DNA from 4 places in the Bacillus sp. NS1 genome. Region 4 is predicted to be linked to each of the others. Evidence: riboswitches for the same ligand, from Rfam matches in the RefSeq annotation. Region 4 holds a riboswitch; each other region holds the start of a gene.
What was found. Region 4 has a riboswitch for thiamine pyrophosphate ahead of AC4CV5_RS08835 (acetylornithine deacetylase). Riboswitches for the same ligand answer to the same signal wherever they lie in the genome.

Region 1 (7,719 bases), 360 kb from region 4:
TTCATTAGGCGTTGTCGTTCCAACGTTAAAAGAGGAACGGATCATGAATTCAAATATCGGGCAGATTATTTTGCTCATAGCTGTTATTGCCGATTTGGCTACGATGATTCTTCTTGCTGTTTTTTCTTCTTTATACGGAGAGGACAGCGGAAACATGTGGCTCCTTATGATCCTGTTTGCAGCCGGAGTGGTGCTTTACTTTTTCGGCAGGGTCTTCAAACACCGTTCTTTTGTTCAATCCATGTCAAAAGGGACGATCCAGATCGGAACACGTGCGATTTTTACGTTAATTATTGTACTCGTTGCCCTGTCTGAATCACTTGGGGCAGAAAATATTCTCGGCGCTTTCTTAGCGGGGGTTCTCGTTTCCCTTCTTTCGCCAAACAAAGAACTTGTTCAACAGCTGGATTCATTTGGCTACGGCTTCTTAATTCCAATTTTCTTTGTAATGGTCGGTGTGAAGCTGGATATTTGGACCCTTTTCCAAGATCCGAAAATTTTGATCATGATTCCGCTCCTGCTTCTGGCGCTGTTAGTGAGCAAAATCATTCCTGTCCTGTACTTGAAGAAGTGGTATGATAACCGAACCGTTTTGGCGTCTGGTTTCCTGCTGACATCAACGCTTTCGCTTGTGATTGCCGCTGCGACAATCGGCCAGCAGCTTCACGTGATCAGCGCAAATATGTCAGGAGCGCTGACGTTAGTAGCCGTCATTGCAAGTATTTTTTCGCCGGTCTTCTTTAAAAAATTGTATAAACGGGAGGAGCAGCCGGAGGAGAAAAAGACGATTACGTTTATCGGTGCAAACCAAATGACATTGCCTGTTACTCTTGAACTGCCGGAGGAAGAGTATGATGTGCGTGTTGTACACGTCTATCAAGAGAATGCAGAGGAAAAACTGTCAGAATCAGTATTTACCGTCGAAACGATCTCTGACTATGAACACGAGACGCTTGAATCACTCGGCATTTTTGATACGGATATTCTCGTTGTTGCAACTGGGAATGAAGACATGAATGCGGACATTGCGTTACTTGCAAAGGAAAAAGGCACAGAAAGAGTCATTGCCAGCGTCGGATCACCGGAGAATGAAGCAGCTCTGAAGGAGCAGGGAATCAGCATCTTTTCTATTCTGCTGTCAACAAAAACACTGCTTCGCGCACTAATAGAAGCGCCTGGAGTCATGAGGCTGCTCACGAACCAGGAGTCTTCGCTGTATCAAATTAATATGGAAAACAGCATATACGACGGTGTGATTTTACGGGAATTCCCTATAACAGGGGACGTCATCTTTGTCAGGATTTTCAGAGGTGTGGACAGCATCGTTCCTCATGGGGATACAAGGATGAAACTGGGAGACCGCCTAATTGTTACCGGATCTCGGGGGTACGTAACGGAACTTAAGAAAACATTGGAAGGATAAATCTTGACCAAATAGGGATTCGTGTTAATATAGAGGTGCAGAACAATTCAATATGTATTCGTATAACCACTAGGGGTGTCCTTTAAAAGGGCTGAGATAAAAGTGTGACTTTTAGACCCTCATAACTTGAACAGGTTCAGACCTGCGTAGGGAAGTGGAGCGGTATTTGTGTTATTTTACTATGCCAATTCCAAACCACTTTTCCTTGCGGGAAAGTGGTTTTTTTATTTATCAGACAGGGGGAATGACGTGTGAAGTTTTCAGAAGAATGTCGCAGTGCAGCAGCAGAATGGTGGGAGGGGAGCTTTGTCCATCCATTCGTTCAGGGAATCGGTGACGGAACGCTTCCGATTGACCGTTTTAAATACTACGTGCTTCAGGATTCTTATTATTTAACGCATTTTGCGAAGGTGCAATCGTTTGGCGCCGCTTATGCGAAGGACCTTTATACAACGGGACGGATGGCAAGCCACGCCCAAGGTACATATGAGGCGGAAATGGCGCTTCATCGCGAATTTACGGAGCTGTTGGAAATCAGTGAGGAAGAACGTAAGGCGTTTAAGCCGTCTCCTACGGCGTATTCTTATACATCCCATATGTATCGTTCAGTTTTGAGCGGAAATTTTGCTGAGATTTTAGCGGCTCTGCTTCCATGCTACTGGCTTTATTACGAGGTTGGTGAGAAATTGCTGCATTGTGACCCGGGACATCCGATTTATCAAAAGTGGATTGGCACATACGGCGGTGACTGGTTCAGACAGCAGGTCGAAGAGCAAATCAACCGGTTTGATGAGCTGGCGGAAAACAGCACGGAGGAAGTGCGCGCCAAGATGAAAGAGAATTTTGTCATCTCCAGCTTCTATGAGTATCAATTTTGGGGAATGGCCTATCGAAAAGAAGGCTGGTCTGACAGCGGCATAAAAGAGGTGGAGGAATGTGGAGCTTCACGCCATAACTGATGACTGCAAGCCGCTTGAAGAGTTAGCGAGAGCAATTATAGCTATTCAGAATGAAGTTGATTTTATTCACATTCGGGAACGCTCAAAATCGGCGGCAGATATTTTGAAACTGCTTGAGCTTATTTCTGAAGGCGGTGTTGATAAACGAAAACTGGTCATGAACGGACGGGTGGATATTGCGCTTTTTTCTACAATTCATCGCGTGCAGCTGCCAAGCAGCAGCTTTTCGCCGAAGCAGGTCAGAGCCAGATTTCCTCACCTGCATATCGGGCGGTCGGTGCACTCACTGGAGGAAGCGGTTCAAGCAGAAAAGGAAGACGCAGACTACGTGCTGTTCGGCCATGTGTTTGAAACGGATTGTAAAAAGGGTCTTGAAGGCAGAGGTGTGTCATTGCTGTCAGATATCGCACAGCGGATTTCTGTCCCGGTTATTGCAATCGGAGGAATGACGCCGGACAGATTAAGAGCCGTAAAACAAGCAGGAGCAGATGGCATTGCAGTCATGTCGGGGATTTTTTCTTCCGCTGACCCTTTGGAAGCTGCCAGACGATATTCCCGTAAGCTAAAGGAGATGCGCTATGAAAAGGCATTATGATGCAGTTGTCATTGGAGGCGGAATTATCGGTTCCGCGATTGCTTATCATTTAGCAAAGGAAAACAAAAACGTCGCATTGTTTGAAAGTGGAACAATGGGTGGCAGAACAACAAATGCCGCTGCCGGAATGCTGGGCGCCCATGCCGAGTGCGAGGAACGTGACGCGTTTTTTGACTTTGCCATGCACAGCCAGCGTCTGTACAAAGGTCTTCGGGAAGAGCTTTACACATTATCCGGTATCGATATCAGGCAGCATAACGGCGGTATGTTTAAGCTTGCGTTTTCTGAAGAAGATGTGCTGCGGCTGAGGAAGATGGATGACTTGGATTCTGTCAGCTGGCATACAAAAGAAGAAGTTTTAGATACAGAGCCATATACGTCTGGTGACATTTTCGGGGCAGCCTTTATCCAGGATGATGTGCATGTTGAGCCTTATTTCGTTTGCAAGGCATATGCGAAAGCAGCGAAAGCGCTTGGGGCGGAGATTTTTGAGCATACTCCTGTCCTGCATGTCGAACGTGACGGGGAAGCGCTGTCCATCGAGACGCCGAATGGTAATGTGTGGGCGGATCATGTCGCGGTTGCCAGCGGAGTGTGGAGCGGAATGTTTTTTAAACAGCTCGGGCTGAACAATTCATTTTTCCCTGTAAAAGGGGAGTGCCTTTCTGTTTGGAATGATGATATACCGCTGACAAAAACACTTTACCATGACCATTGCTATATCGTCCCGAGAAAAAGCGGCAGACTGGTTGTCGGCGCGACAATGAAGCCGGGTGACTGGAGTGAAACACCGGATCTTGGCGGATTGGAATCTGTTATGAGAAAAGCAAAAACGATGCTGCCGGCCATTCAGAATATGAAGGTGGATCGTTTTTGGGCAGGACTGCGGCCGGGAACAAAGGATGGGAAGCCGTACATCGGCAGACACCCTGAGGACAGCCGTATTTTATTTGCGGCGGGCCATTTCAGAAATGGGATTCTGCTTGCTCCGGCAACGGGCGCTTTGATCAGTGATATCATGATGAATAAAGAGGTCAATCAAGACTGGCTGCACGCATTCCGAATTGATCGCAAGGAGGCGGTTCAGATATGATGCTACAGCTGAACGGTAAAGACGTGAAGTGGGAAAAAGATACAGGTACAATTCAAGACCTGCTGGCGTCTTATCAGCTTGAAAATAAAATCGTTATCGTTGAAAGAAATAAAGAAATTATCGGCAAAGAACATTATCACGAGGTTGAGCTTTGTGATCGCGATATCATTGAAATTGTCCATTTTGTAGGAGGCGGATGAGCATGTTAACAATTGGCGGGAAATCATTTCAATCAAGATTGCTGCTGGGTACGGGGAAATACCCATCGTTTGACATCCAAAAGGAAGCGGTGGCCGTTTCCGAGTCTGATATTTTAACATTTGCTGTGCGGAGAATGAACATCTTTGAAGCGTCTCAGCCGAATTTTCTGGAACAGCTTGATTTATCCAAATATACGCTTTTGCCGAATACAGCGGGCGCCAGCACCGCTGAAGAAGCGGTCCGGATTGCAAAGCTGGCGAAAGCGTCAGGACTTTGTGACATGATTAAAGTCGAAGTCATCGGATGCAGCCGTTCCTTGCTGCCTGATCCCGTTGAGACATTAAAAGCGTCTGAACAGCTTCTTGAAGAAGGATTTATTGTGCTCCCGTACACGTCGGATGATGTTGTGCTTGCGAGAAAACTGGAGGAGCTTGGCGTTCATGCCATCATGCCGGGTGCCTCCCCGATTGGATCGGGACAAGGAATCTTAAACCCGTTGAATCTGTCATTTATTATTGAACAGGCGAAGGTGCCTGTCATCGTGGACGCCGGAATCGGATCGCCTAAAGATGCAGCATACGCAATGGAGCTTGGAGCGGATGGCGTACTCCTCAATACAGCTGTATCAGGCGCGAATGATCCTGTGAAAATGGCGCATGCCATGAAGCTCGCGGTGGAAGCAGGGCGCCTCTCTTTTGAGGCGGGCCGCATTCCGCTTAAGCAATACGGAACGGCAAGCAGTCCGGGAGAAGGTCTTCCGGTATGACGGACAGGTACTCCAGACAGGAGCTGTTTGCTCCGATCGGCCCAGCCGGCCAGAAGAAATTGAAAGAAGCGCGCGCCGTGATCATCGGCGCCGGCGCGCTTGGAACAGCGAGTGCTGAAATGCTGGTCAGGGCGGGAGTCGGCTCTGTGAAAATTGCCGACAGAGATTACGTTGAATGGAGCAACCTGCAGCGCCAGCAGCTGTATACAGAAGATGATGTCAAAAAAGAAATGCCAAAAGCGGCCGCTGCTGAGCATCGTCTCCGTTCGATTAACAGCGAGGTCGATGTGACTGGCCTTGTCATGGATGTGACAGCGGAAAATATCTTCGAGTTGATTAAGGGCGCTTCGATCATTGTGGATGCGGCTGATAATTTTGAAACCCGCCTAATCGTAAACGATGCTGCGGTCAAAGAAGGGATTCCTTTTCTTTACGGTGCCTGTGTAGGGAGCTATGGCCTCACCTTTACCGTAGTGCCGGGATTGACCCCCTGCTTGCATTGCTTGCTTGATACACTTCCGATTGGCGGAGCGACATGTGACACAGCCGGCATTATCAGTCCGGCTGTTTTGCAGGTAGCGGTCTTTCAGGTGACAGACGCGCTGAAGCTGCTGACGGGAGAGGAGTGCGAGCCAGTGCTGCGCTCCTTTGACTTGTGGAAAAACGAACGGTCAGAGGTGAGAGCGGCGGGTCTCAAACATGACGCATGCCCAAGCTGCGGCACGAAAGATTTTCCGTTTTTGTCATATGAGAACCAAACAAAAGCGGCTGTATTGTGCGGCAGGAATACGGTGCAAATCAGATCATCCCTTACAAAAGAAGCGAACCTTGAAGTGCTAGCCGGCCAGCTGAGACAGGCCGGGCTTGAAGTAGCCGCGAATCCGTATTTAATTTCCTGCCGCTCGGATGATATGAAAATGGTGCTGTTCAGGGATGGCAGAGCATTGATCCATGGAACGAATGATATTGCCCGGGCAAAATCCATTTATCATAAATGGATCGGGTAATAAAAGGAGTGTAATGTAATGAGTATAGATAAAGCATTGACAATCGCCGGCTCTGATTCAGGCGGCGGCGCAGGGATACAGGCCGATATTAAAACCTTTCAGGAGCTTGATGTTTTCGGAATGTCTGCGATTACGGCGGTAACCGCCCAAAATACGCTTGGCGTCCATGGGGTGCATCCGCTGACTGTAGAGGCGCTGAGACAGCAAATTGATGCTGTTGCTGAGGATTTGAGGCCGGACGCCGTAAAAACGGGAATGCTCTGGAATGCTGAAATGATTGAAGAAGTGGCGAGAAAAATTGACGAGTACGGGTTTAACCGTGTGATTGTTGATCCGGTTATGATCGCAAAGGGCGGTGCATCCTTGCTGCACGACGAATCAGTTGCTACCTTAAAGGAGCTGCTCATTCCGAGAAGTTACGCGATTACGCCGAATGTTCCGGAAGCAGAAACGCTGACAGGAATGACAATCCGTTCGCTGGATGACCGAAAAAAAGCTGCGGAGCAGCTCGTAAAGATGGGTGCGCAGCATGTGATTATCAAAGGCGGGCACCAGCCTGAGGACAATCACATTACTGACCTTCTTTTTGATGGAAACATGTTTATGCAAATCAGCCATCCTTATATCGATACGAAGCATACGCATGGCACAGGCTGTACCTTTGCTGCGGCTTTGACAGCTCAAACTGCTAAGGGAGACAGCATCCATCAGGCATTCGAGGTTGCGGCCAACTTTGTCCGCGAAGCAGTGGAAAATACGCTCGGCATCGGATCGGGCCACGGGCCAACAAACCATTTCGCCTTTAAACGAAACAGCTTAAAAACTAGCCGATGAGATCACCAGCTGATGGTGGTCTCTTTCACGTTTGTTTATGGTAGCGCTTTTCATCTGGACAAGGTTATGATATGATAGGATAGGAATTTAAGATCAGGTACTAATACTATGTCTTTATTAAATATAGGAGGCTTTATACATATGAATTTTTCACTCGAAGGCCGCAACATTGTTGTGATGGGAGTAGCCAATAAACGCAGTATCGCGTGGGGAATTGCGCGCTCTTTACATGAAGCAGGCGCACGTTTGATTTTCACATACGCAGGAGAACGCCTTGAGAAATCTGTTCACGAGCTTGCGGGAACGTTAGAACGCAATGATTCCATTATCCTTCCTTGCGACGTAACAAACGACGCGGAAATCGAAACTTGCTTCGCAAGCATTAAGGAGCAGGTCGGTGTGATCCACGGTATCGCGCATTGTATCGCGTTTGCCAATAAAGAAGAACTTGTCGGTGAATACTTAAACACAAATCGTGACGGTTTCCTTTTGGCTCATAACATCAGCTCATACTCTCTGACAGCTGTTGTCAAAGCGGCACGTCCGATGATGACTGAAGGCGGAAGCATTGTCACTTTGACTTACCTTGGCGGCGAGCTTGTGATGCCAAACTACAACGTCATGGGTGTAGCGAAAGCTTCTCTTGATGCAAGTGTGAAATACTTAGCTGCTGACTTAGGAAAAGAAAATATCCGCGTTAACAGCATTTCTGCAGGGCCGATCAGAACATTATCTGCTAAAGGCATCAGTGATTTCAACTCTATCTTAAAAGACATCGAAGAGCGTGCGCCGCTTCGCCGCACGACAACACCTGAAGAAGTGGGCGATACAGCTGCGTTCT
Region 2 (7,719 bases), 630 kb from region 4:
TCTCCAGGCTGAATGGTGAATGAATCAGCAACCCGTAAAGAATGAATTGTAGCATATTTCCGATGCTCTTCATCGTCTTTTACAATGACGTACCGAGTATTAAGCTGTAAATCAATATAGCGGACGTCCTGAGCGATTTTTCCGCCTTTGACATGGACAGTCCCCCGTACTTCTTCTCCTGGATAATATGCGTCTTTCTCTATAATTGTATCCACTTTTGCAGCACCAATACCAGCACTTGCCGCAAGCTTCTTAAAAAATGACATGTTAGATCTTCCCCTTTTTCTTTTTCTCAACAGATATACGTAAGAAAGAGAAAAAAGATTCGTTTGATACGTACTTTTTACCTATTATTCGTCCGGCCTAGGGACAGACTAAGAATAATATTGAAAACAAAGGAGCGGATTGAAATGGATAAAGAAAGTATGGTTGCTGATGAATTACACAGAATGTTTTTGGCTGGTGAGCTGCAAATCACGGTAGAGGAGGATATAAACAATATTTCCGAAAGGTTGAGAAACGGAGATCTCAGTTTAGACCGATTAAGCGGTGAAGACGCGTTTATAAAAGAAACTGTAAACGAGGCTTTAAGAAGAGTGGAGCAATAAAATGAAGAGACGGGATCTCAGAGATACCGTCTTTTTTGTATGACTTTGTTACAGTTCTCTGCAAGATAAAGTGAATCGATTTGAAATGGTTTATCCAGTAGCCAGCCTTTTTCCATCAGGAGGTCAGATAGTTCTCTATGCAGATGAACAGCTGCATCTAATTGATCATACAACGCTGTTCTGAGGTCGGGGTTAGTTGTTTCTGTTATTGCGACCATGTACTTTTTAATGCTGGTTTTTATTGTTGTTAAGCAAACAAGAATCATTATAGGTCTGGTAGAGACTAAGAAATCGTTCAATGGCTTCACCTCCTGTTATGTCAGGGATTTTATCTCCTAGATCTTCCTATTAAGTATTTAACCTTATATCATGCATTTATACAAAATGCTATAATGAGTAACAAATTTTTCCGGGGAGTGGGATGATGAAACAGATTATTGCAATGGATGGCCGGGGTTTTTCGATGGAGCCGGAAAATTTGGCCCTCGATCAATACATCATCAATCAATCGGAACGGAAGCCGCCTCGCATTTGTTTTTTGCCGACGGCGAGCGGTGATTCCCAAAATTATGTTCAGCGATTTTATCATGCATTTCAAACACTGGATTGTGTGCCGTCTCATTTATCCTTATTTAAGCCGCCGTCAACAGATTTAACTTCTTTTGTTATGGAAAAGGACGTGATTTATGTTGGCGGGGGGAGTACGCGGAACATGCTTGTGCTGTGGAAGGAGTGGGGGCTGGATCTTATTCTTAGAGAGGCATGGAAGAACGGTGTGATTTTAGCTGGATTAAGTGCCGGTGCGATCTGCTGGTTTGAAGAAGGGGTGACAGATTCAGCCGGACCGCTGACAAGCATGAAAAGTTTAGGTTTTTTGCAAGGGAGCTTCTGTCCTCATTATGACGGTGAAAAGGATCGGAGACCGATATACCACCAGCTGATATCTAACGAATTCTTGTGCGATGGCTATGCGGCGGACGACGGAGCGGCTCTTCATTTCATAAATGAACAGCTGTTTCAGATAGTGAGTTCAAGACAGGATGCAAAGGCATATCGGGTGATGAAGGGTGAACATGACATATCTGAAACCCCGCTGCCCGTCAGATATTTAGGGTGAATTGGCTGAATATTTTCTACATTTCTCTTTTTTTCAGATTGTTTTTATGTTAAGATGAGTGCGAAATCAATAGTTACTGGGGGTGCCCGCTTTCGGGCTGAGAGAGAAGGTAAGCTTCTTAACCCTTTGGACCTGATCTGGTTCGTACCAGCGTGGGGAAGTAGAGGAATAGCTTTTATTATTGTCGTGTGGGCAATAATATGTTTCTTTCTGACTGCAACCGGGTTCATTATTTGAATCCGGTTTTTTGTGCTGGTTATGGGCTTGATTTTGTCCTTTCAAACGAAGAGAGGGGAAGGATCAGTGATGCAAAACGATTCAGTGCAGCAAGCCAACATTTCCATTATGTCAAGTTTTTCGGGGAGCAAGAAAGTGTATGTGGAGGGTTCTACTTCGGACATCCAAGTGCCAATGAGGGAAATCGCGTTAAGTCCGACGACAGGGTCGTTCGGCGAAGAGGAAAACGCGCCTGTGCGTGTTTATGATACAAGCGGACCGTATACGGACCCTGAGGTGACCATCAATATTCAAGAAGGATTAAAGCCTCTCCGCCAAAAATGGATCACAGAGCGCGGCGATGTCGAAGAATATGAAGGACGGGCGATAAAACCAGAAGATAACGGTTATAAAAAAGCAAATCCAAACGTGAGCTACCCAGGACTAAAGCGGAAACCGCTGAGGGCGAAAGCTGGCCAAAATGTCACTCAAATGCATTATGCCAAAAAGGGGATCATTACACCTGAGATGGAGTTTATCGCAATTCGCGAGCATGTGTCTCCTGAATTTGTTAGAGATGAGGTAGCAAGCGGCCGGGCGATCATTCCTTCAAATATTAATCACCCTGAAAGTGAACCAATGATTATCGGCCGGAATTTCCATGTGAAGATTAATGCGAATATCGGGAATTCAGCGGTTACGTCATCCATTGAAGAAGAAGTGGAAAAAATGACGTGGGCCATCCGCTGGGGAGCGGATACAATGATGGATCTTTCTACCGGAAAAGACATTCATACGACGCGTGAATGGATTATCCGCAATTGCCCTGTCCCTGTGGGAACTGTTCCGATTTATCAGGCGCTTGAAAAGGTAAACGGCGTAGCGGAGGATTTAACGTGGGAGATTTATCGTGATACACTGATCGAGCAGGCAGAGCAGGGAGTGGATTATTTTACGATACACGCTGGTGTTTTGCTTCGGTATGTGCCGCTGACTGCCAAACGGACAACTGGAATCGTGTCACGCGGGGGAGCGATTATGGCGCAGTGGTGTCTGGCTCATCATCAGGAAAGCTTTCTGTATACACATTTTGAAGAAATCTGCGAAATCATGAAAACGTATGATATTGCTTTTTCTCTTGGGGATGGTCTGCGTCCCGGATCAATCGCTGATGCCAATGACGAAGCGCAGTTTGCTGAATTAGAGACGCTTGGAGAGCTGACGCAAATTGCCTGGAAGCATGATGTTCAGGTAATGATTGAGGGACCGGGGCATGTGCCGATGCATAAAATCAAAGAGAACGTCGATAAACAAATGGACATTTGTAAAGAAGCGCCTTTTTACACCTTGGGGCCGCTGACGACAGATATTGCGCCGGGCTATGACCATATTACTTCAGCGATCGGAGCGGCGATGATCGGCTGGTATGGAACAGCAATGCTTTGTTATGTAACGCCCAAGGAGCATTTGGGACTGCCAAACCGTGATGATGTTCGTGAAGGGGTCATTACATATAAAATTGCTGCGCACGCGGCAGACCTTGCCAAAGGGCATCCCGGAGCACAAATACGGGATGATGCGTTATCGAAAGCCCGCTTTGAATTCCGCTGGCGAGATCAGTTTAATCTATCCCTTGACCCGGAAAGAGCGCTTGAATATCATGATGAAACCCTGCCGGCTGAAGGAGCAAAAACCGCTCATTTCTGTTCAATGTGCGGACCGAAGTTTTGCAGCATGAGAATTTCCCAGGATATTCGGGATTATGCGAAGGACAAAGATCTTAGTGAATGGGATGCCATTCAAGAGGGGATGAAAGAAAAAGCTGAAGAATTTGTGAATCAAGGCAGCCAGCTGTATAAATAATAGATTGACAGGCAAAATGGAATACGTTTTAATATAGTCAATATACATTTCCAGTATTTGCTGATCGGGACACCGAAGGCTCTTATCTTTTAGATAAGGGCCTTTTTTGTATGAAAAAGGAGGGATCATAGATGGGAATCAAAAAAGAGAAGGGGAGAAAACGATTCAGGAAGCGAAAAACATACGGGAATCAGATTTTGCCGCTTGAGATTCTGATTGAAAAAAACAAACTAGAGATTATGAACAGCGCGGAGCTTATGGAGGAAATTTATATAAAGATTGATGAGAAGCATACGGCAGTGCGTACAAAATATAAAAAAACCCGCTAATTAAAAGCGGGTTTTGCTTTTTTATTATTCATCTTTTTTAATCGGTAATCCAAGGCCTTCTGCTACGCGTTTTCCGTATTCAGGATCTGCTTTGTAGAAATGCTCGATTTGGCGAAGTTTGATTTCTTCTTTTTCTACCGGTTTCATGGCGTTAACGATATTTTCAACAAGGCGGGCACGCTCATCCTCGCTCATTAAACGATAGAGGTCACCGGCTTGTGTGTAGTGGTCGTTGTGATCGTAGCTTACGCTGTCAGCGATTCCTTGTACCGGATATGCGGCTTGTTTATCCTCAGGTGACTCTTTCGGACCGCCGAAGCTGTTAGGCTCGTAATACACAGATCCTCCGCCATTATTGTCAAAGCGCATTTGTCCGTCACGCTGATAATTGTTCACTTCGTTTCGTGCACGGTTGATTGGCAGCGCTTGATGGTTTGCACCGACACGGTAGCGGTGTGCATCATGATAAGCAAACAGCCGGCCTTGAAGCATTTTATCAGGAGAAACATCAATACCAGGCACAAGTGTTCCAGGTGAGAATGTCGCTTGTTCTACTTCTGCAAAGTAGTTTTCTGGATTTCTGTCTAGAACCATGCGTCCGACTTCGATTAACGGATAGTCTTTTTGAGACCAAACTTTTGTGACATCAAACGGATCGAAGCGATACGTATTTGCATCTTCTAAAGGCATGATTTGCACATATAGTTTCCATGCAGGGAAATCACCGTTTTCGATCGCGTTGAATAGATCCTCTGTATGGTAATCAGGGTTTTCACCAGCAATTTTAGCAGCCGTATTGACATCAAGGTTTTTCACGCCTTGTTCTGTTTTAAAGTGATATTTAATCCATACGCCTTCGCCTTCGGCATTTGTCCATTTGAATGTATGGCTTCCGAAGCCGTGCATGTGGCGAAGTGTCGCGGGAATTCCGCGGTCTGACATCAGAATTGTCACTTGGTGCAGTGATTCTGGTGAAAGTGACCAGAAATCCCATACAGCTGTAGGGTTTTTCAAGTGTGTTTTTGGATCTCTTTTTTGTGTATGGATGAAATCAGGGAATTTAATTGCATCGCGGATGAAGAATACCGGTGTATTGTTACCGACGATGTCGTAGTTTCCTTCTTCAGTATAAAATTTAACAGCAAATCCGCGCGGGTCGCGAACTGTGTCAGCCGAGCCAAGTTCACCGGCAACTGTTGAGAAACGAATGAACAACGGTGTGCGTTTGCCGACTTCAGATAGGAAAGCGGCTTTCGTGTATTTGGTTACATCGTTTGTCACTTCAAAATATCCGTGTGCGCCTGCACCCTTGGCGTGAACGACACGTTCTGGAACACGTTCTCTGTTGAAATGGGCCAATTTTTCGAGTAAATGTACATCTTGGATTAAAGTTGGTCCGCGAGAACCGGCAGTCATCGAATTTTGATTATCTCCAACTGGAGCGCCCCAGCTAGTTGTCAGTTTATTTGAACTCATGTGATCACCTCTTGGAATTTATAAAAACATAATATCATCTCTAAGTAAAAAGTCAATATTATTTTATAATTATTATAAAATAGTTATCTATATTAAGCGATATCTAGTATTAAAAATATTGATAAACCTTGTTATAACAGCCATTAAGGGAGAATAAAGCTTTTTGAAGAAATGAATTTCTTCCTCTCTATTTGCGAAACAAGCTGAGTAAGTGATAAACAAGGATGTTAAAAATCTCGTTTAAAAAAGAGTTGACATATCGGAATAATTTGAATTAACATGATATTCAAACAAAAAAACAATTGGGCAGCTGATCGGACCGCCGAAGGCTCTCATCTCTACAAAGAACAGAGATGGGGGCCTTTTTGTTTTTTAGAAGGCGGGGTTGGCAGAAAGAGAGGGATAAAAGTGGCTGTGACCATCAGCATCAAAGAAAAGACTTTTGTTCAAGAGGGCCGCAAAACAACGGTCTTAGAGAATATTCAATTATCAATCGCACCAGGTGAATTTCTAACACTCATCGGACCGAGCGGGTGCGGAAAAAGCACTCTGTTAAAGATTATTGCAGGACTTGATTCAGATTATGACGGGAGTGTTGAAGTTAACGGACGCAGTGTAACAGCTCCGGGGATTCAGCAAGGATTTATTTTTCAGGAGCACCGCCTCTTTCCCTGGCTGACGGTTGAGCAGAATATTGCCGCCGATTTGAACTTGAAAGATCCAACAGTCAAACAAAAGGTAGATGAACTGATCGAGATTGTCAGATTGAAGGGATCGGAGAAAGCATATCCGCGCGAGCTGTCAGGCGGTATGTCACAAAGAGTCGCTATCGCACGTGCTCTTTTGCGGGAGCCTGAGGTGCTGCTTTTAGATGAACCGTTTGGTGCGCTGGACGCTTTTACTAGAAAACACCTGCAGGACGTGCTGCTGGATATATGGCGGAGGAAAAAAACAACGATGATTCTCGTTACTCATGATATAGATGAATCTGTTTATTTAGGAAATGAGCTTGCGATCCTTAAAGCCAAACCGGGGAACATCCATAAGCTGATGCCCATTCATCTGGCATATCCGCGAAACCGGACGACTCCGGATTTCCAAGCGATCAGACAGAAAGTACTGTCTGAATTCGAGAAAACAGAAGATCTAGAGTACGCTGAAGGATCAGGGATATAGAAAGGGCGGAAGCAGAAATGAAAAAAAGACTCATTGTATTGGTTACCGTTTTTTTTCTGCTGGCAGGCTGCGGAGCAAATGGAGCCAGCGGTGACAATAAACAATTGAAAGAAATTCGAATCGGTATTCAGCAAAGCTTAAGCCCGCTTTTGATTGCGAAGGAGAAAGGCTGGTTTGAAGATGCATTTGAAAAAGAAGGCATCAAAGTGAAATGGGTGGAGTTTCAAAGCGGTCCGCCCCAATTTGAAGGCCTTGCGGCAGACAAACTTGATTTTTCTCAAGTCGGCAATTCGCCTGTGATCTCAGGACAGGCGGCAGGCATTGATTTTAAAGAAATCGGTTTATCTCAGGACGGTTTGAAAGCGAACGGCATCCTTGTGAATCCAGACAGCGGCATTCAGGACGTCAAGGACTTAATGGGAAAAAAAATTGCAGTTGCCAAAGGCAGCAGCGGTTTTGATTTTCTGTATAAAGCACTTGATCAAGCGGGATTGACAGCTAATGATGTGACGATCATTCAGCTTCAGCCTGATGAAGCGGCCTCCGCGTTTGAAAACGGATCTGTTGATGCCTGGTCCATTTGGGAGCCGTACTTGTCTTTAGAAACAATCAAACACGGAGCAAAAATCCTTGTGAACGGGGAAAGCACAGATTTATATTCACCCGGATTTACTTTAGTAAGAACAAAGTTTGCGGAAGGGCACCCGGACGAAGTGGTCCGTTTTCTGAAGGTCTTTAATAAGGCTGTTGTGTGGCAAAAGGAACATCTGGATGAATCCGCTGACTTGTATGCAGACATTAAAGATCTCGATAAAAAGGTCGTCGAAAATGTGCTGAAAAATACTGAGCCTCTGAATGAGGTCATCAGTGACGACATTGTGAAAGCGCAGCAGGAGACAGCAGATTTTCAATATCGAACGAAGGCGATAGACAA
Region 3 (7,719 bases), 210 kb from region 4:
CTCAGGTATTCCGATGCCTTCATCTCTCACAGACAGAAACGGGCGTCCATTCCTCGTTCCGGCTGACATCACAATGGTTTTTTCACTATACTTTATTGCATTATCAAGCAAAATGGTCAGCAGCTGCTTGATGCGTTCTTCATCAGCTGTTACAAGCAGGCTCTCTTTATCTGTTTCAAGCAAAATGTCACGCTGATAGACGGGCTGGAGCATTTGCATGACGGCACGCGATACTTCAACAAGATCGATTGTTTTCAGATCAAGCTCAATTCCTTTATGGCTTTTTGCCAGCGCCAGAAGCTGATTGGTTAGTTTTTTCATATGCACCGCTTCTGAGTGAATGGCTTCTATCGATTCCTCAAGCACTTCCGGCTTTTTTGCCCCCCACCGCTTCATTAGGCTGCTGTAGCTTTCTATAATCGTGAGCGGGGTTTTCAATTCGTGTGAAGCATCTTGAATGAACTGCTGCTGTTTATCGTAATGCTCTTTCAGCATCATCGCCATCTCATTAAATGTCAGCCCCATTTCATATAACTCGTCGTGCGACTGTCCTTCCAAGGAAATCGTTTTGAATGCTTTCTCCCGCTGTATGTCTTTCATCGTCATCATTAATCGTCTGATCGGATTGATGATACGGCGGGCGAGCAAGCTTCCCGCAAAAAAAGAAGCGATACAGACAGCAGCGCTTGCAGCGATTAAGATGATTTTCAGCAGAAACAGACTCTCTTCTGTGTTCTCCAGCCTTTCAACCAGCTGAAGAGATACCACTTGCCCATCGGTCCAAATAACCGGAACAGCAGCTTCAGCAAACAGTTTGCCGTCATGTTTCCTTACATCTGCCGTTTCACCGCTATGAAAAGCGAGAGGAACATCTTTATATGCTTTTTCTTTTGTCATGGTCATGACGGCTTTTTGATCACCATTCACTACACGGACCATGCCGTTTGCCGGAAGATAGGCCTGTAGCATGTCCTGCAAAGCGACTCCTTCTGTTTCAGCAGCATGCAGCGCTTCTGCAATGTTATCCGTCTCATCTGCAAGCCGGGACGCATCCTTTGATGTCAGCGCGGACGAAAAAATGAGATAGACTGCGGTATGAACCAAAATTAATAAAATCAATAGCGATATTGTTGTATACAGATGAATCTTGGTCTTCAGCTTCATCGTTTACCCCTTAATGGCATAGCCGACCCCGCGAACAGTATGGATCAGCTGTTTTTCGTAAGGGTAGTCCAGTTTTTTTCTGATGTATCTAATGTAGACGTCCACCACATTTGTATCACCGATATAATCAAATCCCCATACTGTGTTTAAAATCTGCTCCCGTGTCAGCACTTGCTGCGGATGCTTCAGCATATAGACGAGCAAATCAAATTCACGCGGCGTTAATTCTACCTCTTTGTCTCCGCGTCTCACTTCACGTGTTTTTTCGTTCACCCGCAAGTCATCATATGTAAGAAAAGTGCCAACATCTTCTGTTTTTGTGCCATTTTGGCGCAACGCCGCCCTGATTCTCGCAAGTAATTCCTCAATTTCAAATGGTTTGGTGACATAGTCATTCGCTCCGATGTCCAGCCCTGTTACCTTATCAGGTATACTGTCGCGCGCCGTTAATAAAATGACCGGTGTCTGCTGATCCGTTTTTCTCAAGCGGCGCAGTACTTCCAGGCCGCTAAGCCCCGGAAGCATGACATCAAGAAGCACTAAGGAATACCCGCCATCCGCGGCCGCATTCAGTCCTTCTGTGCCATTGTGTTTGATGGTGACGCTATATCCTTCATATTCCAGTTCAAGCTGGATTACCCTGGCGATTTTTTCTTCATCTTCCACAATTAATATGTGCCCTTTATCCAAAATTGATCATCCTCCCCTGTCCCTATATGAAAAAAATGATTTCATTGTTTACAAAATGATTCTTATCATCTATTATGATGTCAAAATAAAAAATTGTATACGGAAAGCACTAGGGGTGCTGTTTTGGCTGAGATAAAGCGCGGGAGAAACGCGCTTTGATCCCTTATGACCCGATCTGGATAATACCAGCGTGGGGAAGTGCAGGTTGACCGAATGGTGTATTTTTTGTGCGCTTAATCGATCTATGACTGCATATTCCCTTAGGATATGCAGTTTTTTATTTTACCAAAAAAACAGGAGGTCGGAGAAATGGAACATATTTGCGGTACAAGCAGAATCGCCGGTTTTCGCTTCTCTTTATATCCGATGACGGATGATTTTATCAGTGTGATCAAATCTGCGCTGAAAAAAACAGACACATCTAAGGTATGGACGAAAACCGACCATATCAGCACAGTTCTGCGCGGTTCAATTGATCATGTATTCGACGCTGCCAAAGCCATTTACCTTTATGCGGCGAATAGCGAAAAACACATCGTCGTGAACGGCACGTTTTCCATCGGATGCCCGGGCGATACTCAGGGAGATACATATCTTTCCGCAGACGATAAGCGTGCCAATGAAGATGCTGTCCGAAACCTGAACGCGGAAGCACCATGCCAATTTGCGCTTTATCCGCTGAATGAGCCGGATTATATGAGTTTGATCATGGATGCTGTCGACATTGCGAAAGCAGAAGGCACTTTCGTACAGGGTGTTCATTACGCGAGCGAGCTTGACGGGGATGCGCATGACGTATTCAGGACACTGGAGGCCGTTTTCCGCATGGCTGAACAGCAAACAAACCACGTAACCATGACTGTGAATCTCTCGGCTAACAGTCCATCAAGAAAAAACAGAAAGCAGGGATAAAATGAAAAGCTGGAAAGTAAAAGAAATTGTCATCATGTCCGTTATCAGTATCGTATTTGCCGTTGTTTATTTATTATTTACGCATTTTGGAAACGTACTTGCAGGTATGTTCGGGCCAATCGCCTATGAACCGATTTACGGCATTTGGTTTATCGTTTCTGTCATCGCCGCGTACATTATTCGAAAACCGGGTGCAGCACTAGTTTCTGAAATCATTGCCGCTCTCGTTGAGTGCCTGCTGGGAAACCCGTCCGGCCCAATGGTCATCGTCATCGGCATTGTTCAAGGTCTCGGAGCTGAGGCTGTATTTCTCGCGACACGCTGGAAAGCATACTCTCTTCCTGTACTTCTGCTGGCAGGAATGGGATCTTCAGTAGCCAGTTTTATCTATGATCTCTTTGTTTCTGGCTATGCAGCCTATTCACCAGGCTATCTTCTCATTATGCTTGTGATCCGCCTGATTTCCGGCGCGTTGCTTGCGGGGCTGCTCGGAAAAGCTGTCAGTGACTCTCTCGCTTATACGGGTGTGTTAAACGGAATGGCACTCGGAAAGGAACTGAAAAAGAAACGGAAGCGGGCATCAGAACATGCAAGCCTTTGATGAGTTCCTGACGGTTGACCAGCTCAGCTTCTCTTATGAAGAAGACGAGAAACCGGTATTTCAAAACATTTCGTTTGAGCTTCAAAAAGGGGAATGCGCTTTATTGCTAGGGCCGAGCGGGTGCGGAAAAAGCTCGCTCGCCCTTTGTTTAAACGGTCTTTACCCGGAGGCTTGCGATGGCATCCAGTCCGGACATGTATTTTTATTTCAAAAGCCGGTCACAGGCGCTGAAACCTCCGAAACGATTGCTCAGCATGCCGGGGTCGTCTTTCAGGACCCTGATCAGCAGTTTTGCATGCTGACAGTGGAAGACGAAATCGCTTTCGGGCTGGAAAATCTGCAGATTCCGAAAGAAGAGATGACAGACAAGATCGATGCCGTTTTAGAAAAATTACACATTACCCATTTAAAAGAAAAAACGATATCCACTCTGTCAGGAGGACAAAAGCAGAAAGTTGCTCTCGCCTGCATTTTGGCGATGGAGCCTGAGCTCATTATGCTGGATGAGCCGACTTCTCTTTTAGATCCTTATTCAGCGCGGGAGTTCGTTCATTTGATGAAAGATCTTCAGCGGGAAAAAGGCTTCAGCCTCCTCGTCATTGAGCACCAGCTTGATGAATGGACACCTTGGATTGAGAGAACAATCGTGCTGGACAAATCAGGAAAAAAAGCGCTGGATGGCCGGGCGAAAGATCTATTTCAGCACGAAGCTGAGACCCTAAAGGAACTAGGCATCGCGATTCCAAAAATATGTGGCCTGCAGGAACAACTCAGTATGCCGTTTACTTTATCAAAAGAAACGCTGTTCAAAGAGCCTTTTCCTGCCGGGCATACCGAAAAGAAGGAAGCTCCTTCTGGGGGGAGTGTGCTGGAAGTCAACAGCCTTTCGTTCGCAAGAGGACAGCAGACGATTTTCAAAGACATCAGCTTCTCATTGCGCGAAGGCTCTTTGACGGCGCTTGTCGGACCGAACGGCACCGGAAAATCGACGCTCTTATCTGTCCTCGCCCGTCTCATGAAGCCGAAAAGCGGCAAGATTCTTCTATATGATAAGCCGCTGCAATCGTATAAAGAAAATGAATTGAGAAAACGAATGGGATTTGTTTTTCAAAATCCGGAGCATCAGTTCGTCACAGATACGGTGTATGACGAGCTGATGTTCGGCCAGAAAGTAAATGCTGAAACTGAGAAAAAAGCACAGCACCTGCTGCATCGTTTCGGTCTTGCACATTTGGCTGATCATCATCCGTTTGCGATCAGCCAGGGACAAAAACGGCGCCTGAGCGTCGCTACCATGCTCATGCATGACGTAAAGGTTTTATTATTAGACGAACCAACCTTTGGCCAGGACGCCCGAACGGCGGCTGAATGCATGGACATGATACAGCGTATCAAGGCAGAAGGAACCGCTGTCCTCATGATTACACACGACATGGAGCTAGTGTCTTCGTATGCCGACAGCGTGCTAGTGCTTCACGATACGGGCCTGGCCTTTGACGGATCTCCAGCGCAGTTATTTTCTCAGGAGACAGGGCTTGTGCAAAAAGCGAAGCTCACTCTTCCCCTTCTGTATGAATGGATGGCATATCAAGAGGAGGTGCGTGATGAAGCAGCCGTTACATCTCATTAATCCGACAGTGAAAGCGGCCGCCGTTTTTTGCTGTGTTGTCATGCTGTCGTTTATTTACAATCCTTATACTCCTGCGTGTTTTTATATCATCATCGTTGCGGGTGTCCTATTGGCAGCAAGAATCCCATTGAAAAAATGGTTTTTGTTTACGATTCCGTTTTTGATTTTGGCTTTCGGATGCGTATGGACAGCCGCAGTATTTGGAAAGGTTCCGACAACTCCGGATAATTTCTTGTTTCAAGCCGGCCCTATCTTGATCAATAGTGATAATGTATCTGTCGGCATCTCTCTTGGGTTTCGTATTTTGTGCTTTTCCGCCTTATCGATGATGTTTGTTTTTACGACCGATCCGATTTTATTTATGCTGAGCCTTGTCCAACAGTGCAAGCTCTCACCAAAGCTCGCGTATGGCGTCATTGCAGGCTTTCGTTTTCTTCCGCTGTTAAAGGATGAGATCCAGCTGATCCAGCAGGCCCATAAGATCAGAGGAGGAGCGGCGGAGAGCGGCTTCATTGAGAAAATCAGCGCGTTAAAGCGGTATACCATCCCGCTATTAGCCAGTGCCATCAGAAAAGCGGAGCGAACAGCGCTTGCGATGGAATCGAAAGGATTTACAGGAAGCAGCAATCGGACATATTATCGGACGCTGACCGTCAACCGCCGCGACTGGCTGTTCTTTTGCCTCGTTCTCTTGTTATTCGCAGGATCTTTTCTCGTATCTTTATCTTTTGACTCATAAAAAGCCGCTATCAGTCGATAGCGGCTTTTTTCTTATTGATGATAATTTAATGCCTGGGCAAGATTGGTTTTAATTGTAATATTCGAAAAATCAATCCCTAGCTGTACAGCGGTTTGCGCAATTTCAGGCCTGATTCCTGACAGGGTTGACCGAACACCGATCAAATTGAGCGCCTCAATCAATTTAAAGATTTGGTGCGCCACCATCGTATCAACCACCACAACACCTGACAGATCGATTAACAGATGCTCCACGCGTCTTTTTGCACAAGCCTGAAGCGTGTTTTCCAGAATAAACTTTGCGCGTTCTGTATCAATGTCACCGACAAGCGGAAGCAGAGCTGTTGATTTGCTCAAGGTAATGATAGGCGAGCTTAATTCCAATATCATTTCTCTTTGGGCGTTTAATTGCTGTTTGGCATTCATTTCAGCGTGATCGACGAATGTATAAATGGTAAAATCAAATACTTTTACAATCAAATCTGCCCATTTTTGTTTCTCTCCCGATTCAAACGCCGACTCGTTTTCATCTGCGAACTTCTCAAAATACTTCGTATATAATCTCCGGTTTCTCATAAACTCCCGAATGACATACTGAACCGGAGTGTCGAGATGCTTTTGATCGTTCGTCAGCTCAATGACCCACTCTTGAAATTCTTCGAGAAATTGTTTTTCCGGTAAAACATACATGTAATTCAGATGCCGGTAAAACTCTCTGTCCTGCTCTTTCAATTCTTCCGTTACAGATGCATTATGTAAGGCGTAAAGCGAATTCGGATCACTTTCCTCCATTGTTTCAATCCATTCCTCGGCCATTTGTTCCACATGCTCTGAAAAAAATGCATATAATTTTTCATTCAGTTTCATCACACTGCTCCTTTCCCCAACACTATTATAACTTGACTGACAGCTGAATCCCAGTCATACACGTTACACCCATCCAATATTTTGCAAATTACTAATTCTTTGGGTTGTATCCTATTTTTTCAAAATGCTTCAAATGGCTCTGTCCGAACGGTTGTTTTTTTCATATAATATGAGGCAACACCCTTGAATCCACTTGTAAGCATAAAAAAGGAGGGCTTTTTTATGAATGGTGAAATCCGCTTGATCCCGTATGTGACGAATGAGCAGTTTATGGATGTAAACGAGCTTCCTGAGGGTATTAAAGTGATTAAGGCGCCAGAAATGTGGGCAAAAGGGGTAAAAGGCAAAAATGTAAAAATTGCTGTATTGGACACAGGCTGCGATACAAGCCATCCTGATTTAAAAAACCAAATCATCGGCGGAAAGAACTTCACAGATGATGACGGCGGCAAGGAAGATGCGATTTCCGACTACAACGGACACGGCACACACGTCGCCGGAACGATTGCAGCTAATGATTCAAACGGCGGCATTGCCGGAGTTGCGCCTGAGGCAAGCCTATTGATTGTGAAGGTTCTTGGCGGTGAAAACGGCAGCGGACAATACGAATGGATTATTAACGGCATTAACTACGCTGTGGAACAGAAAGTCGATATCATCTCAATGTCCCTTGGCGGTCCTAGCGATGTGCCAGAGCTGGCGGAAGCAGTGAAAAACGCCGTCAAAAATGGAGTGCTTGTCGTTTGCGCAGCGGGAAATGAAGGTGACGGCGACGAACGCACAGAAGAGCTTTCCTACCCTGCGGCATATAATGAAGTCATCGCTGTTGGATCTGTTTCCGTAGCGCGCGAATTATCAGAATTTTCTAACGCAAATAAAGAGATTGATCTTGTGGCACCGGGAGAAAATATATTATCAACCCTTCCTAACAAGAAGTACGGTAAGCTTACCGGCACTTCAATGGCTGCCCCTCATGTCAGCGGAGCGCTTGCTTTAATCAAAAGCTATGAAGAAGAATCATTTCAAAGAAAGCTTTCTGAACCTGAGGTTTATGCACAGCTGATCCGCAGGACACTTCCGCTTGATATTGCAAAAACGCTGGCAGGTAATGGATTCC
Region 4 (7,719 bases):
TGTGGTAAGACTGAATGGGTGATATGTATTCATGATGATCCAACCTTTCGACAAACATTTAAAAAAGCGGAATTTCCCACTTATTTTACCACATCTTTCTGCATTCGTTGAGCGCCGATTTGCATATTTCTAAATGAAATGTGCCGGAAGAATCGAGACTTCCGGCATTTGCCAATCCGCGGCAGACAAAGCAGGTTATGCATGCGGTTCACTTAATCGGACCAAGATTACATCTTCTCCGATTTTTACTATATTTCGCCATGGAATGACCAATTCCTCTTCTTTTCCAAAAAATCCGAGAACTTTCCCATTCCCCCCCAGTATGATCGCCTGAATTTTTCCAGTGGTCACATTGATATCTATATCACCAATGCTCCCCAGCTTTTTTCCATTTGAGACATTGACGACATCCTTCACCTGAAATTCTGAAATGCTGATCATTCCATCACGTCCTTTTTCCGTCCTTTTTTCAAGTATATGAACGGGCGGGCTGAACCTTGTCAGCAAGAAGAAATTTTCATGGTCACTGTTCTTTTTTACGGCTGCACCAGCCGATGATAAAATTGAGCATAATTTTCGTATAATCTACCAGTTGCTCAATCGATACCTCCTCGTTCACAGAGTGTGCATTATGCAGATCACCAGGACCGTAAATCACGCTTGGTATGCCGGCATTATACAGCCAGCCTCCGTCTGTAACGGATTGAGAAACGTCAACAACCGGACACTCCCGTTTCACTTTCTCGTGAGAAGCTGTAAGCACTGAGACGCCTGGGTGGCAAGGGTCAACTTCCAGAGCCGGAAAAATTTCTCCTCTGTCTTCAATCATAGATGAGCCTCCCCACTTGAAAACAGGGCGGTTTTCCCTAAGCCAAATATCACTGTCACTCAGCCGGTTAATGTAATCTTCTATTTCCGCTGCCACTTGTTCATGAGTTTCATTCGGGTAAAAATGGACTGTGATCCACAGCCGGCACTCGTCCGCTATAAAAGCCGCATGTCTGCCGCCTTCTATGACAGCCGGGTTAATCGTATTTGTGCCTGGTTTAAAACCGGGATAACTTTTCATAATGGACCAGTGGCGTTCAAGTTCACCGAGGCCTGCAATGATTTTTGCCATCTTTTCAATTGCGCTTGCTCCAAATGTTCCTCCGCCTGCGTGAATCATATTCCGCCTCGTCCCATCATGAAACGTTTGACTGCTTTTGATTTCGATCCAGCCTGTAATGACACCGCCTTGGCCTTGAATATGCATATCGCTCGTATCCGCAACAACTGCAAAATCAGCATGATAGCCCCTCTTGCAGCATTCAAGCGTACCGGCTTCTCCGACTTCCTCCCCGATAACCGATTGCAGAATCAAATCACCGGGAAGTTCAATGCCGGCTTCACGAATCAATTTGACAGCAAACAGCACACACGCCATTCCGCCTTTCATATCAGAAGCGCCTCGCCCGATTAAGAGACCGTTTTTTTCGATTGGATGAAACGGATCATGCTCCCAATCCTCATCCTCTTTTACCTCTGCCACATCTACATGACCATTGATGATCAAGCTATGATAATCTGCTGAATCTGTTCCCTTTAGCAGGCCTACAACATTGGGATCTCCCGGGTACACATTCCATTTGTCAATCGTGAATCCCATTTCATTTAAAAATCCGGCAATCCATGATTGAATGCCGTCTGTATTTCTTGCAGGCGGAGCAGGTGTTTGATAAGAAATCAGCGTTTTTGCAAGCTGAATAAGCTCCTCCTTTTGGTCTTCCACTTTTTTTATCAGAGAGTCTATTTGTTGATTCAATGTGATCCGCTCCTTTACTTAAAATCAAAAAGCCGTTTCATATGTTATGAAACGGCTCAATAAAAACAAACAGAGTCCTACGTACTCTGAATTTTTCACCGCTTCCCTCCGCTGGCATGATCCAGATCAGGTCAAAAGGGTTGAGACAAATATCTCTCTCAGCTTCGAAAAGCACCCCTAGGATGAATCGATATGTGTTTGTCAGGCATTCGTTATCGGCTCTGCTCTTGTTAAAAACGGCCGATCCTGATTCCATAATACATGGATTGGCGTATCAAAAAAAGCAGAAAGTATTTGATCAGTCAGCATTTCCTTTATTTCCCCCGATTTAAAGACCTCTCCCTTTTTTAACAAAAGGGCTTTGTCAAACACCGGCAAAATTTCTTCCGCATGATGCGTCACATAAAGGATCGATGGCGCGTTTTCTTTATTTGCAATGTATGTAATCGTATCTAACAGCTTTTCCCGGGCAATAAAATCCAGCCCTGTGACTGGTTCGTCCAATATCAGCAGCTCTGGATCGGCCATTAGCGCTCTTGCAATCAAAGCTCTTTGTTTTTCTCCTTGAGAAAGGGTTTCATAGCGACGGTCGGCATATTCAATTGCTCCCAAGTCCTCTAACAAGCCAATTGCTTTTTCCCTGATTTCTGCACTTGGTGTTTCATATAAGCCAATCGAAGCGTAAGCTCCGCTTAAAGCAATTTCAAATGCTGAATCTGCAGGATAAAACTTTTGCTGAAGAGCCGCTGAGACGAGGCCAATTTTCCTTCTGAGCTTCTCCCCAAGCTCCGTTTTACCAAATTCATGGCCAAGCACCTGCATCTCGCCCGATGTTGGAAAATAATATGAGCAAAGCATATTTAACAGCGCTGTCTTTCCGGCGCCATTCAGTCCGTAAAGCACCCAATTTTCCTTTTCTTCTACTTTCCAATGAATATCTCTCAGTATCCATTTTCCATTCCGTTTTAGTGAGACATTGTCAAGCTGCAAAATCATTGTGGTCCTCCTCTTTACTGCTCTTTATAATTATTTAAATTTTCATAAAACTTTGCACGGACTAGGATACCTTATTTTTTCCAAAACGTAAACCGCCCGCAATTAATAGAAAAGCCTTTAAAACAAAAATTGTTTTAAAGGCTTTCCATTTCATTATTGATGAATATTCTTATTCATTTGTTTGATAGCCGCTTTTTCAAGCCTGGACACCTGCGCTTGGGAAATCCCGATTTCTTCGGCTACTTCCATTTGTGTTTTTCCTTGGAAGAATCGCTTTCTTAAAATCATTTTTTCCCTATCATTCAGTCTTCTCATGCCCTCTTTTAAAGCCAGCTCTTCAATCCATTGTGAATCTTTATTGCGCTCATCACTGATTTGGTCCATCACATAAATCGGGTCTCCGCCGTCGTTATAGATCGGTTCAAATAGAGAAACCGGATCCTGGATGGCATCAAGCGCAAATACAATTTCCTCATGCGGTACTTCAAGAACTTTTGCGATGTCTTCTGCAGTCGGCTCCTTGCTTGTCTCACTGATTAACCGCTCTCTGACCTGAAGTGCCTTGTATGCGATATCCCGGAGTGATCTTGAGACACGGATCGGGTTATTATCGCGTAAGTACCTGCGGATCTCTCCGATAATCATAGGTACAGCGTATGTTGAAAACTTAACATTGTGGCTTAGGTCAAAATTATCAATGGATTTCATTAGTCCGATGCAGCCGACTTGAAATAAGTCATCAACATACTCTCCTCTGTTATTAAATCTTTGAATGACACTTAAGACAAGACGCAAGTTCCCGTTTACAAGCTTTTCTCTTGCTGAATCATCGCCTTCATCCTGCAGCTGTCTAAACAGCTTTCTCATCTCTTCATTCTTGAGTACTGGTAATTTGGAGGTATCCACCCCGCAGATTTCGACTTTATTTCTCGACACTTTTTTCCCTCCCTACAGGAGCTGCTGTACAACGTTAAGTATCTCCTTGGGTGGGAAAAATATGCACTGCACTCAGACCGAAAAATAGTCATAATTGGGAAATCCTTGTAGAATCAAGGGATTACCCGCAAAAAATTTTTTACACCATTTTGTTGAATTCCTTTCGCAATCTTTTAATGATTCGTTTCTCCAGACGAGAAATATAGGACTGGGAAATCCCCATCATATCCGCTACATCCTTTTGGGTCTTTTCTTCTTCGCCGACAAGACCAAAACGGAGTTCCATGATTTGTTTTTCTCTTTCATTGAGCTGTTCAAGGGCTTTTTTCAAAAGCTTTTTATCTACGTTAGCTTCTATGTCCTTTGTGATGATGTCATCGTCAGTGCCGAGCACATCAGAAAGCAAAAGCTCATTGCCGTCCCAATCAATATTAAGCGGCTCATCAAAGGAAACCTCTGAACGGATTTTGTTGTTTCTCCTTAAATACATCAGGATTTCGTTTTCTATACAGCGGGAGGCATAGGTCGCCAGCTTGATTTTCTTTTCTGGATTGAACGTATTCACAGCTTTGATTAATCCGATGGTGCCGATGCTGATTAAATCCTCTATATTAATTCCCGTATTTTCAAATTTACGGGCGATATAGACGACCAGTCGCAAATTTCGTTCGATCAAAATGGCGCGAGCCGCCTGATCGCCGTTTGGGAGCTTCATTAATAGAACCTGCTCCTCATCTTTAGATAATGGAGGCGGCAGGGCTTCACTCCCGCCTATGTAATAGACTTCATCACTTTTCAGCCCAAGTTTCATCAGCAGCTTATACCAGAGGTGCGTCAATCGCAATTTCAGTTTTTTCATCTTCCTCTCCCTTCTAAATGTCACGTCGTTTGAGTATGATAAGTAACGGACATTTGCGAACATTATGAAACGTGTTTGATGGCCTTGCCCGAAAGCATTTTCGGATGAATAATTGCGTCAAACTCTCCATCTGCCGATAGCTTTGTTGTGCTGATGCCGATGAAGCATTTATCCGCAGAAATCATTTCTTCTTTTGTTATAATCGTTACATGATCCGGTTTAACGCATAGTAAAAATTGATTTTGCTGACCTACTCCTCTGTATGGAATCAGCCTCATTTTATCCAAAAAGCGAAATGAATCATCGAGCCGCTGGGTGGCTTCCAATGGATCTGTGTTTCGAATGATCATCGTTTCGGCTGCTCCGAATATCGGTTCCAGTTTATCAATGTACATAATCATGACCGGCGTTTTAGTAAGCGGATCATACAGCTGATTACCGGAATCAACCAGCCCTCTGACATGAAGCGTTTGCCCGCCCAAATCCGCCTGTACGCTGACTCGTTCCTCATACTGAATGTTTTTTGTTTCAATATCTTCAATTCTTCTCTTAGAAAAAAACCATAATGCTGGAAAGCCAGCAACAATAAACAACCAGCTGATTGGGTCTCCAAACCCAGTTTGATTGGTGATCATAACCCCGTTTCGAACAACAGAGTTTGACTGCAGCAAGGAATGGGCCCCGATAATTCCTCCCCCCATTAAAAAAGTGGCAAAATAAAAGGAAAACAAATTTTGAAAGAAATAGCGGAATCTCTTAAAGCCAAATGTCACCATCACAATAACAACTGAAAAAGCAAGCTTGCCTGCCGGATGTTCAACGATCGGCGAAAAAGGTGTAAACATCAATAGGACAATACTGGAACCGATGAACGCTCCGCCTATCAGTCTTCTTTTTTTCACATGCCGTTTTAAAATAAATGCCGTGAGCAAAAGCAAAAGTGCATCAAAACAAAAGTTTAACAGCCAAATGACATCTAAATAGATTTTCACATCTGACTCCTTTCTATCTTGCATCACGCTGTTTCCCTTCTTGTTACATAAGTATAAAGCAAGCTCCGTGGGAAAGTCTGTCAATTAATGTTGAGAGGAAAATACAATTTTTCAGGGATATCTGCTTAATTTGTCGAGGAAATGAATGAGAGGATATATAAAAAAAGCTGCCTGTAGAGGCAGCTTTTTTACACTTAATTTTCAGTATTGATATAAAGTTTTCCGTTCGCTGTTTTTCTTGTTTCATTTCCATAAGCATCTCGTACAATCACTTCTACTTTTGCTCCGTTTGCTTTAATAGAAGAAGTGGCTGTCCAATAGCCTTCATATCTCCCCGGAGAAATTTCTCTCAGCGGGAGCTCTGTGGCGTTTTGCACACTCGCTCTTGCATTTGTCAGCGGCAGCCGAATGACAAACGTTGCATCCAAATCTTCAGCGCTTGAGAAAGCAATTTTCACAGATTCACCGGCTTTTAAAACTTTGTCCTCTCCCGGAATCAAACCGGAAATGACAGGCTGGTCAAAGTTGACATCAATGACAGCCTTTTTCGTCGTTTTGTTGCCTGCTAAGTCTGTAGCAGTTACCTTGATTTCATTGCTTCCGTTCTCCAACAGAATACGGGCTGAGTATGAACCATCAGTTACGGTTGCTTTTTTGCCATTCACCTTGACTTCTTTCAGATTGTCATCAGATACAGATCCTTTGACAGTCAGGGTTTCTTTATTTGTTTTCTCGCCATCCTTTGGATTGTCCAGCGTCAGTTCAGGCTTGTCTTGATCAAGCGTGACTGTGACCGGGCTGGAGGCATCCGTAGTTCCGTTTTCTGTTGATGCAGTGGCCGTCAGCTTATTTTCACCCTCGCTGAGTGTGATTCCCGCCTGGAACGTGCCATCCGCAGCAGCTTTCGTTTCTCCTGCTTCTTTCTCGCCATTATAAATGTGTACCGTTGTACCAGGAGAGGCTTTTCCTTTTACGGTGACGTTCTCCTTATTTGTGTATGATTTGTCTGTCGGTGAAGTAATAACAGGTACAGCAGCTTCATAATCAACTAATGCGCGGATCATATAGTTGCCGTCTGCTTTGTCACCTGGCTGCCATTCTCCGTCTATATACTGCCAGTTGCGGCCGGAATTCGGACCGGTTTCATCCATTGCAAGTCCAGGTGTATACGGGTCAGGTTTCGACTGGATATACACAAGATAAAAGTCTTTATCGACCATAATCCCTTTTGAACTGAGATCTACCTTGGTCCACTCGCCATTGCGAAGGGCTTCAGCGTTAAATGGCCCGGCAATTTTCTTGCCCGGTGCTCCGTCTTCTCCTGTAGCATCGTATACCTCAACCTTAAACTCTGTGCCGCCAGGGTCAGGGAACTCTGTATCCCAAAATCTGAACAGCCCTCCTGTAAGCATGCCTTTGTCCTTGCCGTCAGCCAGCGTCATTTTGACCGCCCATCCGTTACCGGCCGCAAAATAGGAATTGGCATTCTCCGCCGTTCCGTCATCATATGCAATCTCACCCGGATAGCCGACGAAAGGCTTCAGTACAATTTCTTTTGTCATATCACCTTTTAAATCAACGGAAAATTCATCGCTGTAATAACCCGGTGCAGCGACTTTAATCGTATAAGCGCCCTCATAGGCCTCAAGCGAATATTCGCCTTTGTTGTTTGTCGTAGCCGGTTCAACCGCAGCATCCTCTACAACATAAACGGAGGCGCCTTTTACCGGATCTCCTGTCGTTTTATTGATGACTGTTCCTTTTAATGTGCCCTTCTTCATTTCCTCTAACGAAAAATTAGCTTGTGTCGTCTGATCTGCCTGCAGAGAAACTTTCTGTGTTTTCGATTGATAGCCGTATGCTTCTGCCATAAGCGTATAGTCTCCCGCTTTGTGCGTAAGCGTGTACTGCCCTGTGGATTGATCTGAATATGTTGATTTTCCTGTTTCTACCACGCTGACTTGTGCCCTGAGCGGCAAAACTTGAGGCTGTATATCTTTACTCTGATGTTTTACCGTTATGTTTGCAGATGGCTTAGCTTTTTTCGGATTTACTGGCTTTTTCTTTTGCTTTCCAGACGGCTTTTCGACACCCAGCTTATTCTTTTTGGCTGTTTTTCCGGCTGATTTGTC

Region 1: it holds a riboswitch for thiamine pyrophosphate, as region 4 does, so the genes downstream of both, tenA (thiaminase II) here and AC4CV5_RS08835 (acetylornithine deacetylase) in region 4, are expected to answer to the same signal.
Region 2: it holds a riboswitch for thiamine pyrophosphate, as region 4 does, so the genes downstream of both, thiC (phosphomethylpyrimidine synthase ThiC) here and AC4CV5_RS08835 (acetylornithine deacetylase) in region 4, are expected to answer to the same signal.
Region 3: it holds a riboswitch for thiamine pyrophosphate, as region 4 does, so the genes downstream of both, thiU (HMP/thiamine ABC transporter substrate-binding protein ThiU) here and AC4CV5_RS08835 (acetylornithine deacetylase) in region 4, are expected to answer to the same signal.

What each region holds. Positions count from the first base shown of each region.
Region 1 covers NZ_JBZAZF010000002.1:279,190-286,908, forward strand. Annotated here, with positions in the region: gene AC4CV5_RS06880 (monovalent cation:proton antiporter family protein) at 1-1,423, shown strand, start outside; TPP riboswitch at 1,485-1,593, shown strand; gene tenA (thiaminase II) at 1,675-2,382, shown strand; gene tenI (thiazole tautomerase TenI) at 2,360-2,977, shown strand; gene thiO (glycine oxidase ThiO) at 2,961-4,070, shown strand; gene thiS (sulfur carrier protein ThiS) at 4,070-4,270, shown strand; gene thiG (thiazole synthase) at 4,267-5,037, shown strand; gene thiF (thiazole biosynthesis adenylyltransferase ThiF) at 5,034-6,044, shown strand; gene thiD (bifunctional hydroxymethylpyrimidine kinase/phosphomethylpyrimidine kinase) at 6,063-6,878, shown strand; gene fabI (enoyl-ACP reductase FabI) at 7,020-7,719, shown strand, end outside.
Region 2 covers NZ_JBZAZF010000002.1:1,526-9,244, forward strand. Annotated here, with positions in the region: gene spo0M (sporulation control protein Spo0M) at 1-266, opposite strand, end outside; gene AC4CV5_RS05465 (hypothetical protein) at 405-608, shown strand; gene AC4CV5_RS05470 (spore coat protein) at 626-907, opposite strand; gene AC4CV5_RS05475 (Type 1 glutamine amidotransferase-like domain-containing protein) at 1,033-1,725, shown strand; TPP riboswitch at 1,794-1,901, shown strand; gene thiC (phosphomethylpyrimidine synthase ThiC) at 2,032-3,804, shown strand; gene AC4CV5_RS05485 (FbpB family small basic protein) at 3,936-4,133, shown strand; gene katA (catalase KatA) at 4,158-5,609, opposite strand; gene AC4CV5_RS05495 (ABC transporter ATP-binding protein) at 6,018-6,785, shown strand; gene AC4CV5_RS05500 (aliphatic sulfonate ABC transporter substrate-binding protein) at 6,803-7,719, shown strand, end outside.
Region 3 covers NZ_JBZAZF010000002.1:420,138-427,856, reverse strand. Annotated here, with positions in the region: gene ykoH (two-component system sensor histidine kinase YkoH) at 1-1,164, opposite strand, end outside; gene ykoG (two-component system response regulator YkoG) at 1,168-1,854, opposite strand; TPP riboswitch at 1,956-2,068, shown strand; gene thiU (HMP/thiamine ABC transporter substrate-binding protein ThiU) at 2,164-2,766, shown strand; gene AC4CV5_RS07715 (ECF transporter S component) at 2,768-3,367, shown strand; gene AC4CV5_RS07710 (ABC transporter ATP-binding protein) at 3,354-4,997, shown strand; gene thiX (HMP/thiamine ABC transporter permease ThiX) at 4,972-5,736, shown strand; gene rsbRB (RsbT co-antagonist RsbRB) at 5,769-6,602, opposite strand; gene isp (serine protease Isp) at 6,825-7,719, shown strand, end outside.
Region 4 covers NZ_JBZAZF010000002.1:634,738-642,456, reverse strand. Annotated here, with positions in the region: gene pgeF (peptidoglycan editing factor PgeF) at 1-33, opposite strand, end outside; gene AC4CV5_RS08840 (YlmC/YmxH family sporulation protein) at 196-441, opposite strand; gene AC4CV5_RS08835 (acetylornithine deacetylase) at 524-1,804, opposite strand; TPP riboswitch at 1,891-1,993, opposite strand; gene AC4CV5_RS08830 (ABC transporter ATP-binding protein) at 2,006-2,800, opposite strand; gene sigG (RNA polymerase sporulation sigma factor SigG) at 2,954-3,736, opposite strand; gene sigE (RNA polymerase sporulation sigma factor SigE) at 3,876-4,595, opposite strand; gene spoIIGA (sigma-E processing peptidase SpoIIGA) at 4,658-5,587, opposite strand; gene AC4CV5_RS08810 (S8 family serine peptidase) at 5,782-7,719, opposite strand, start outside.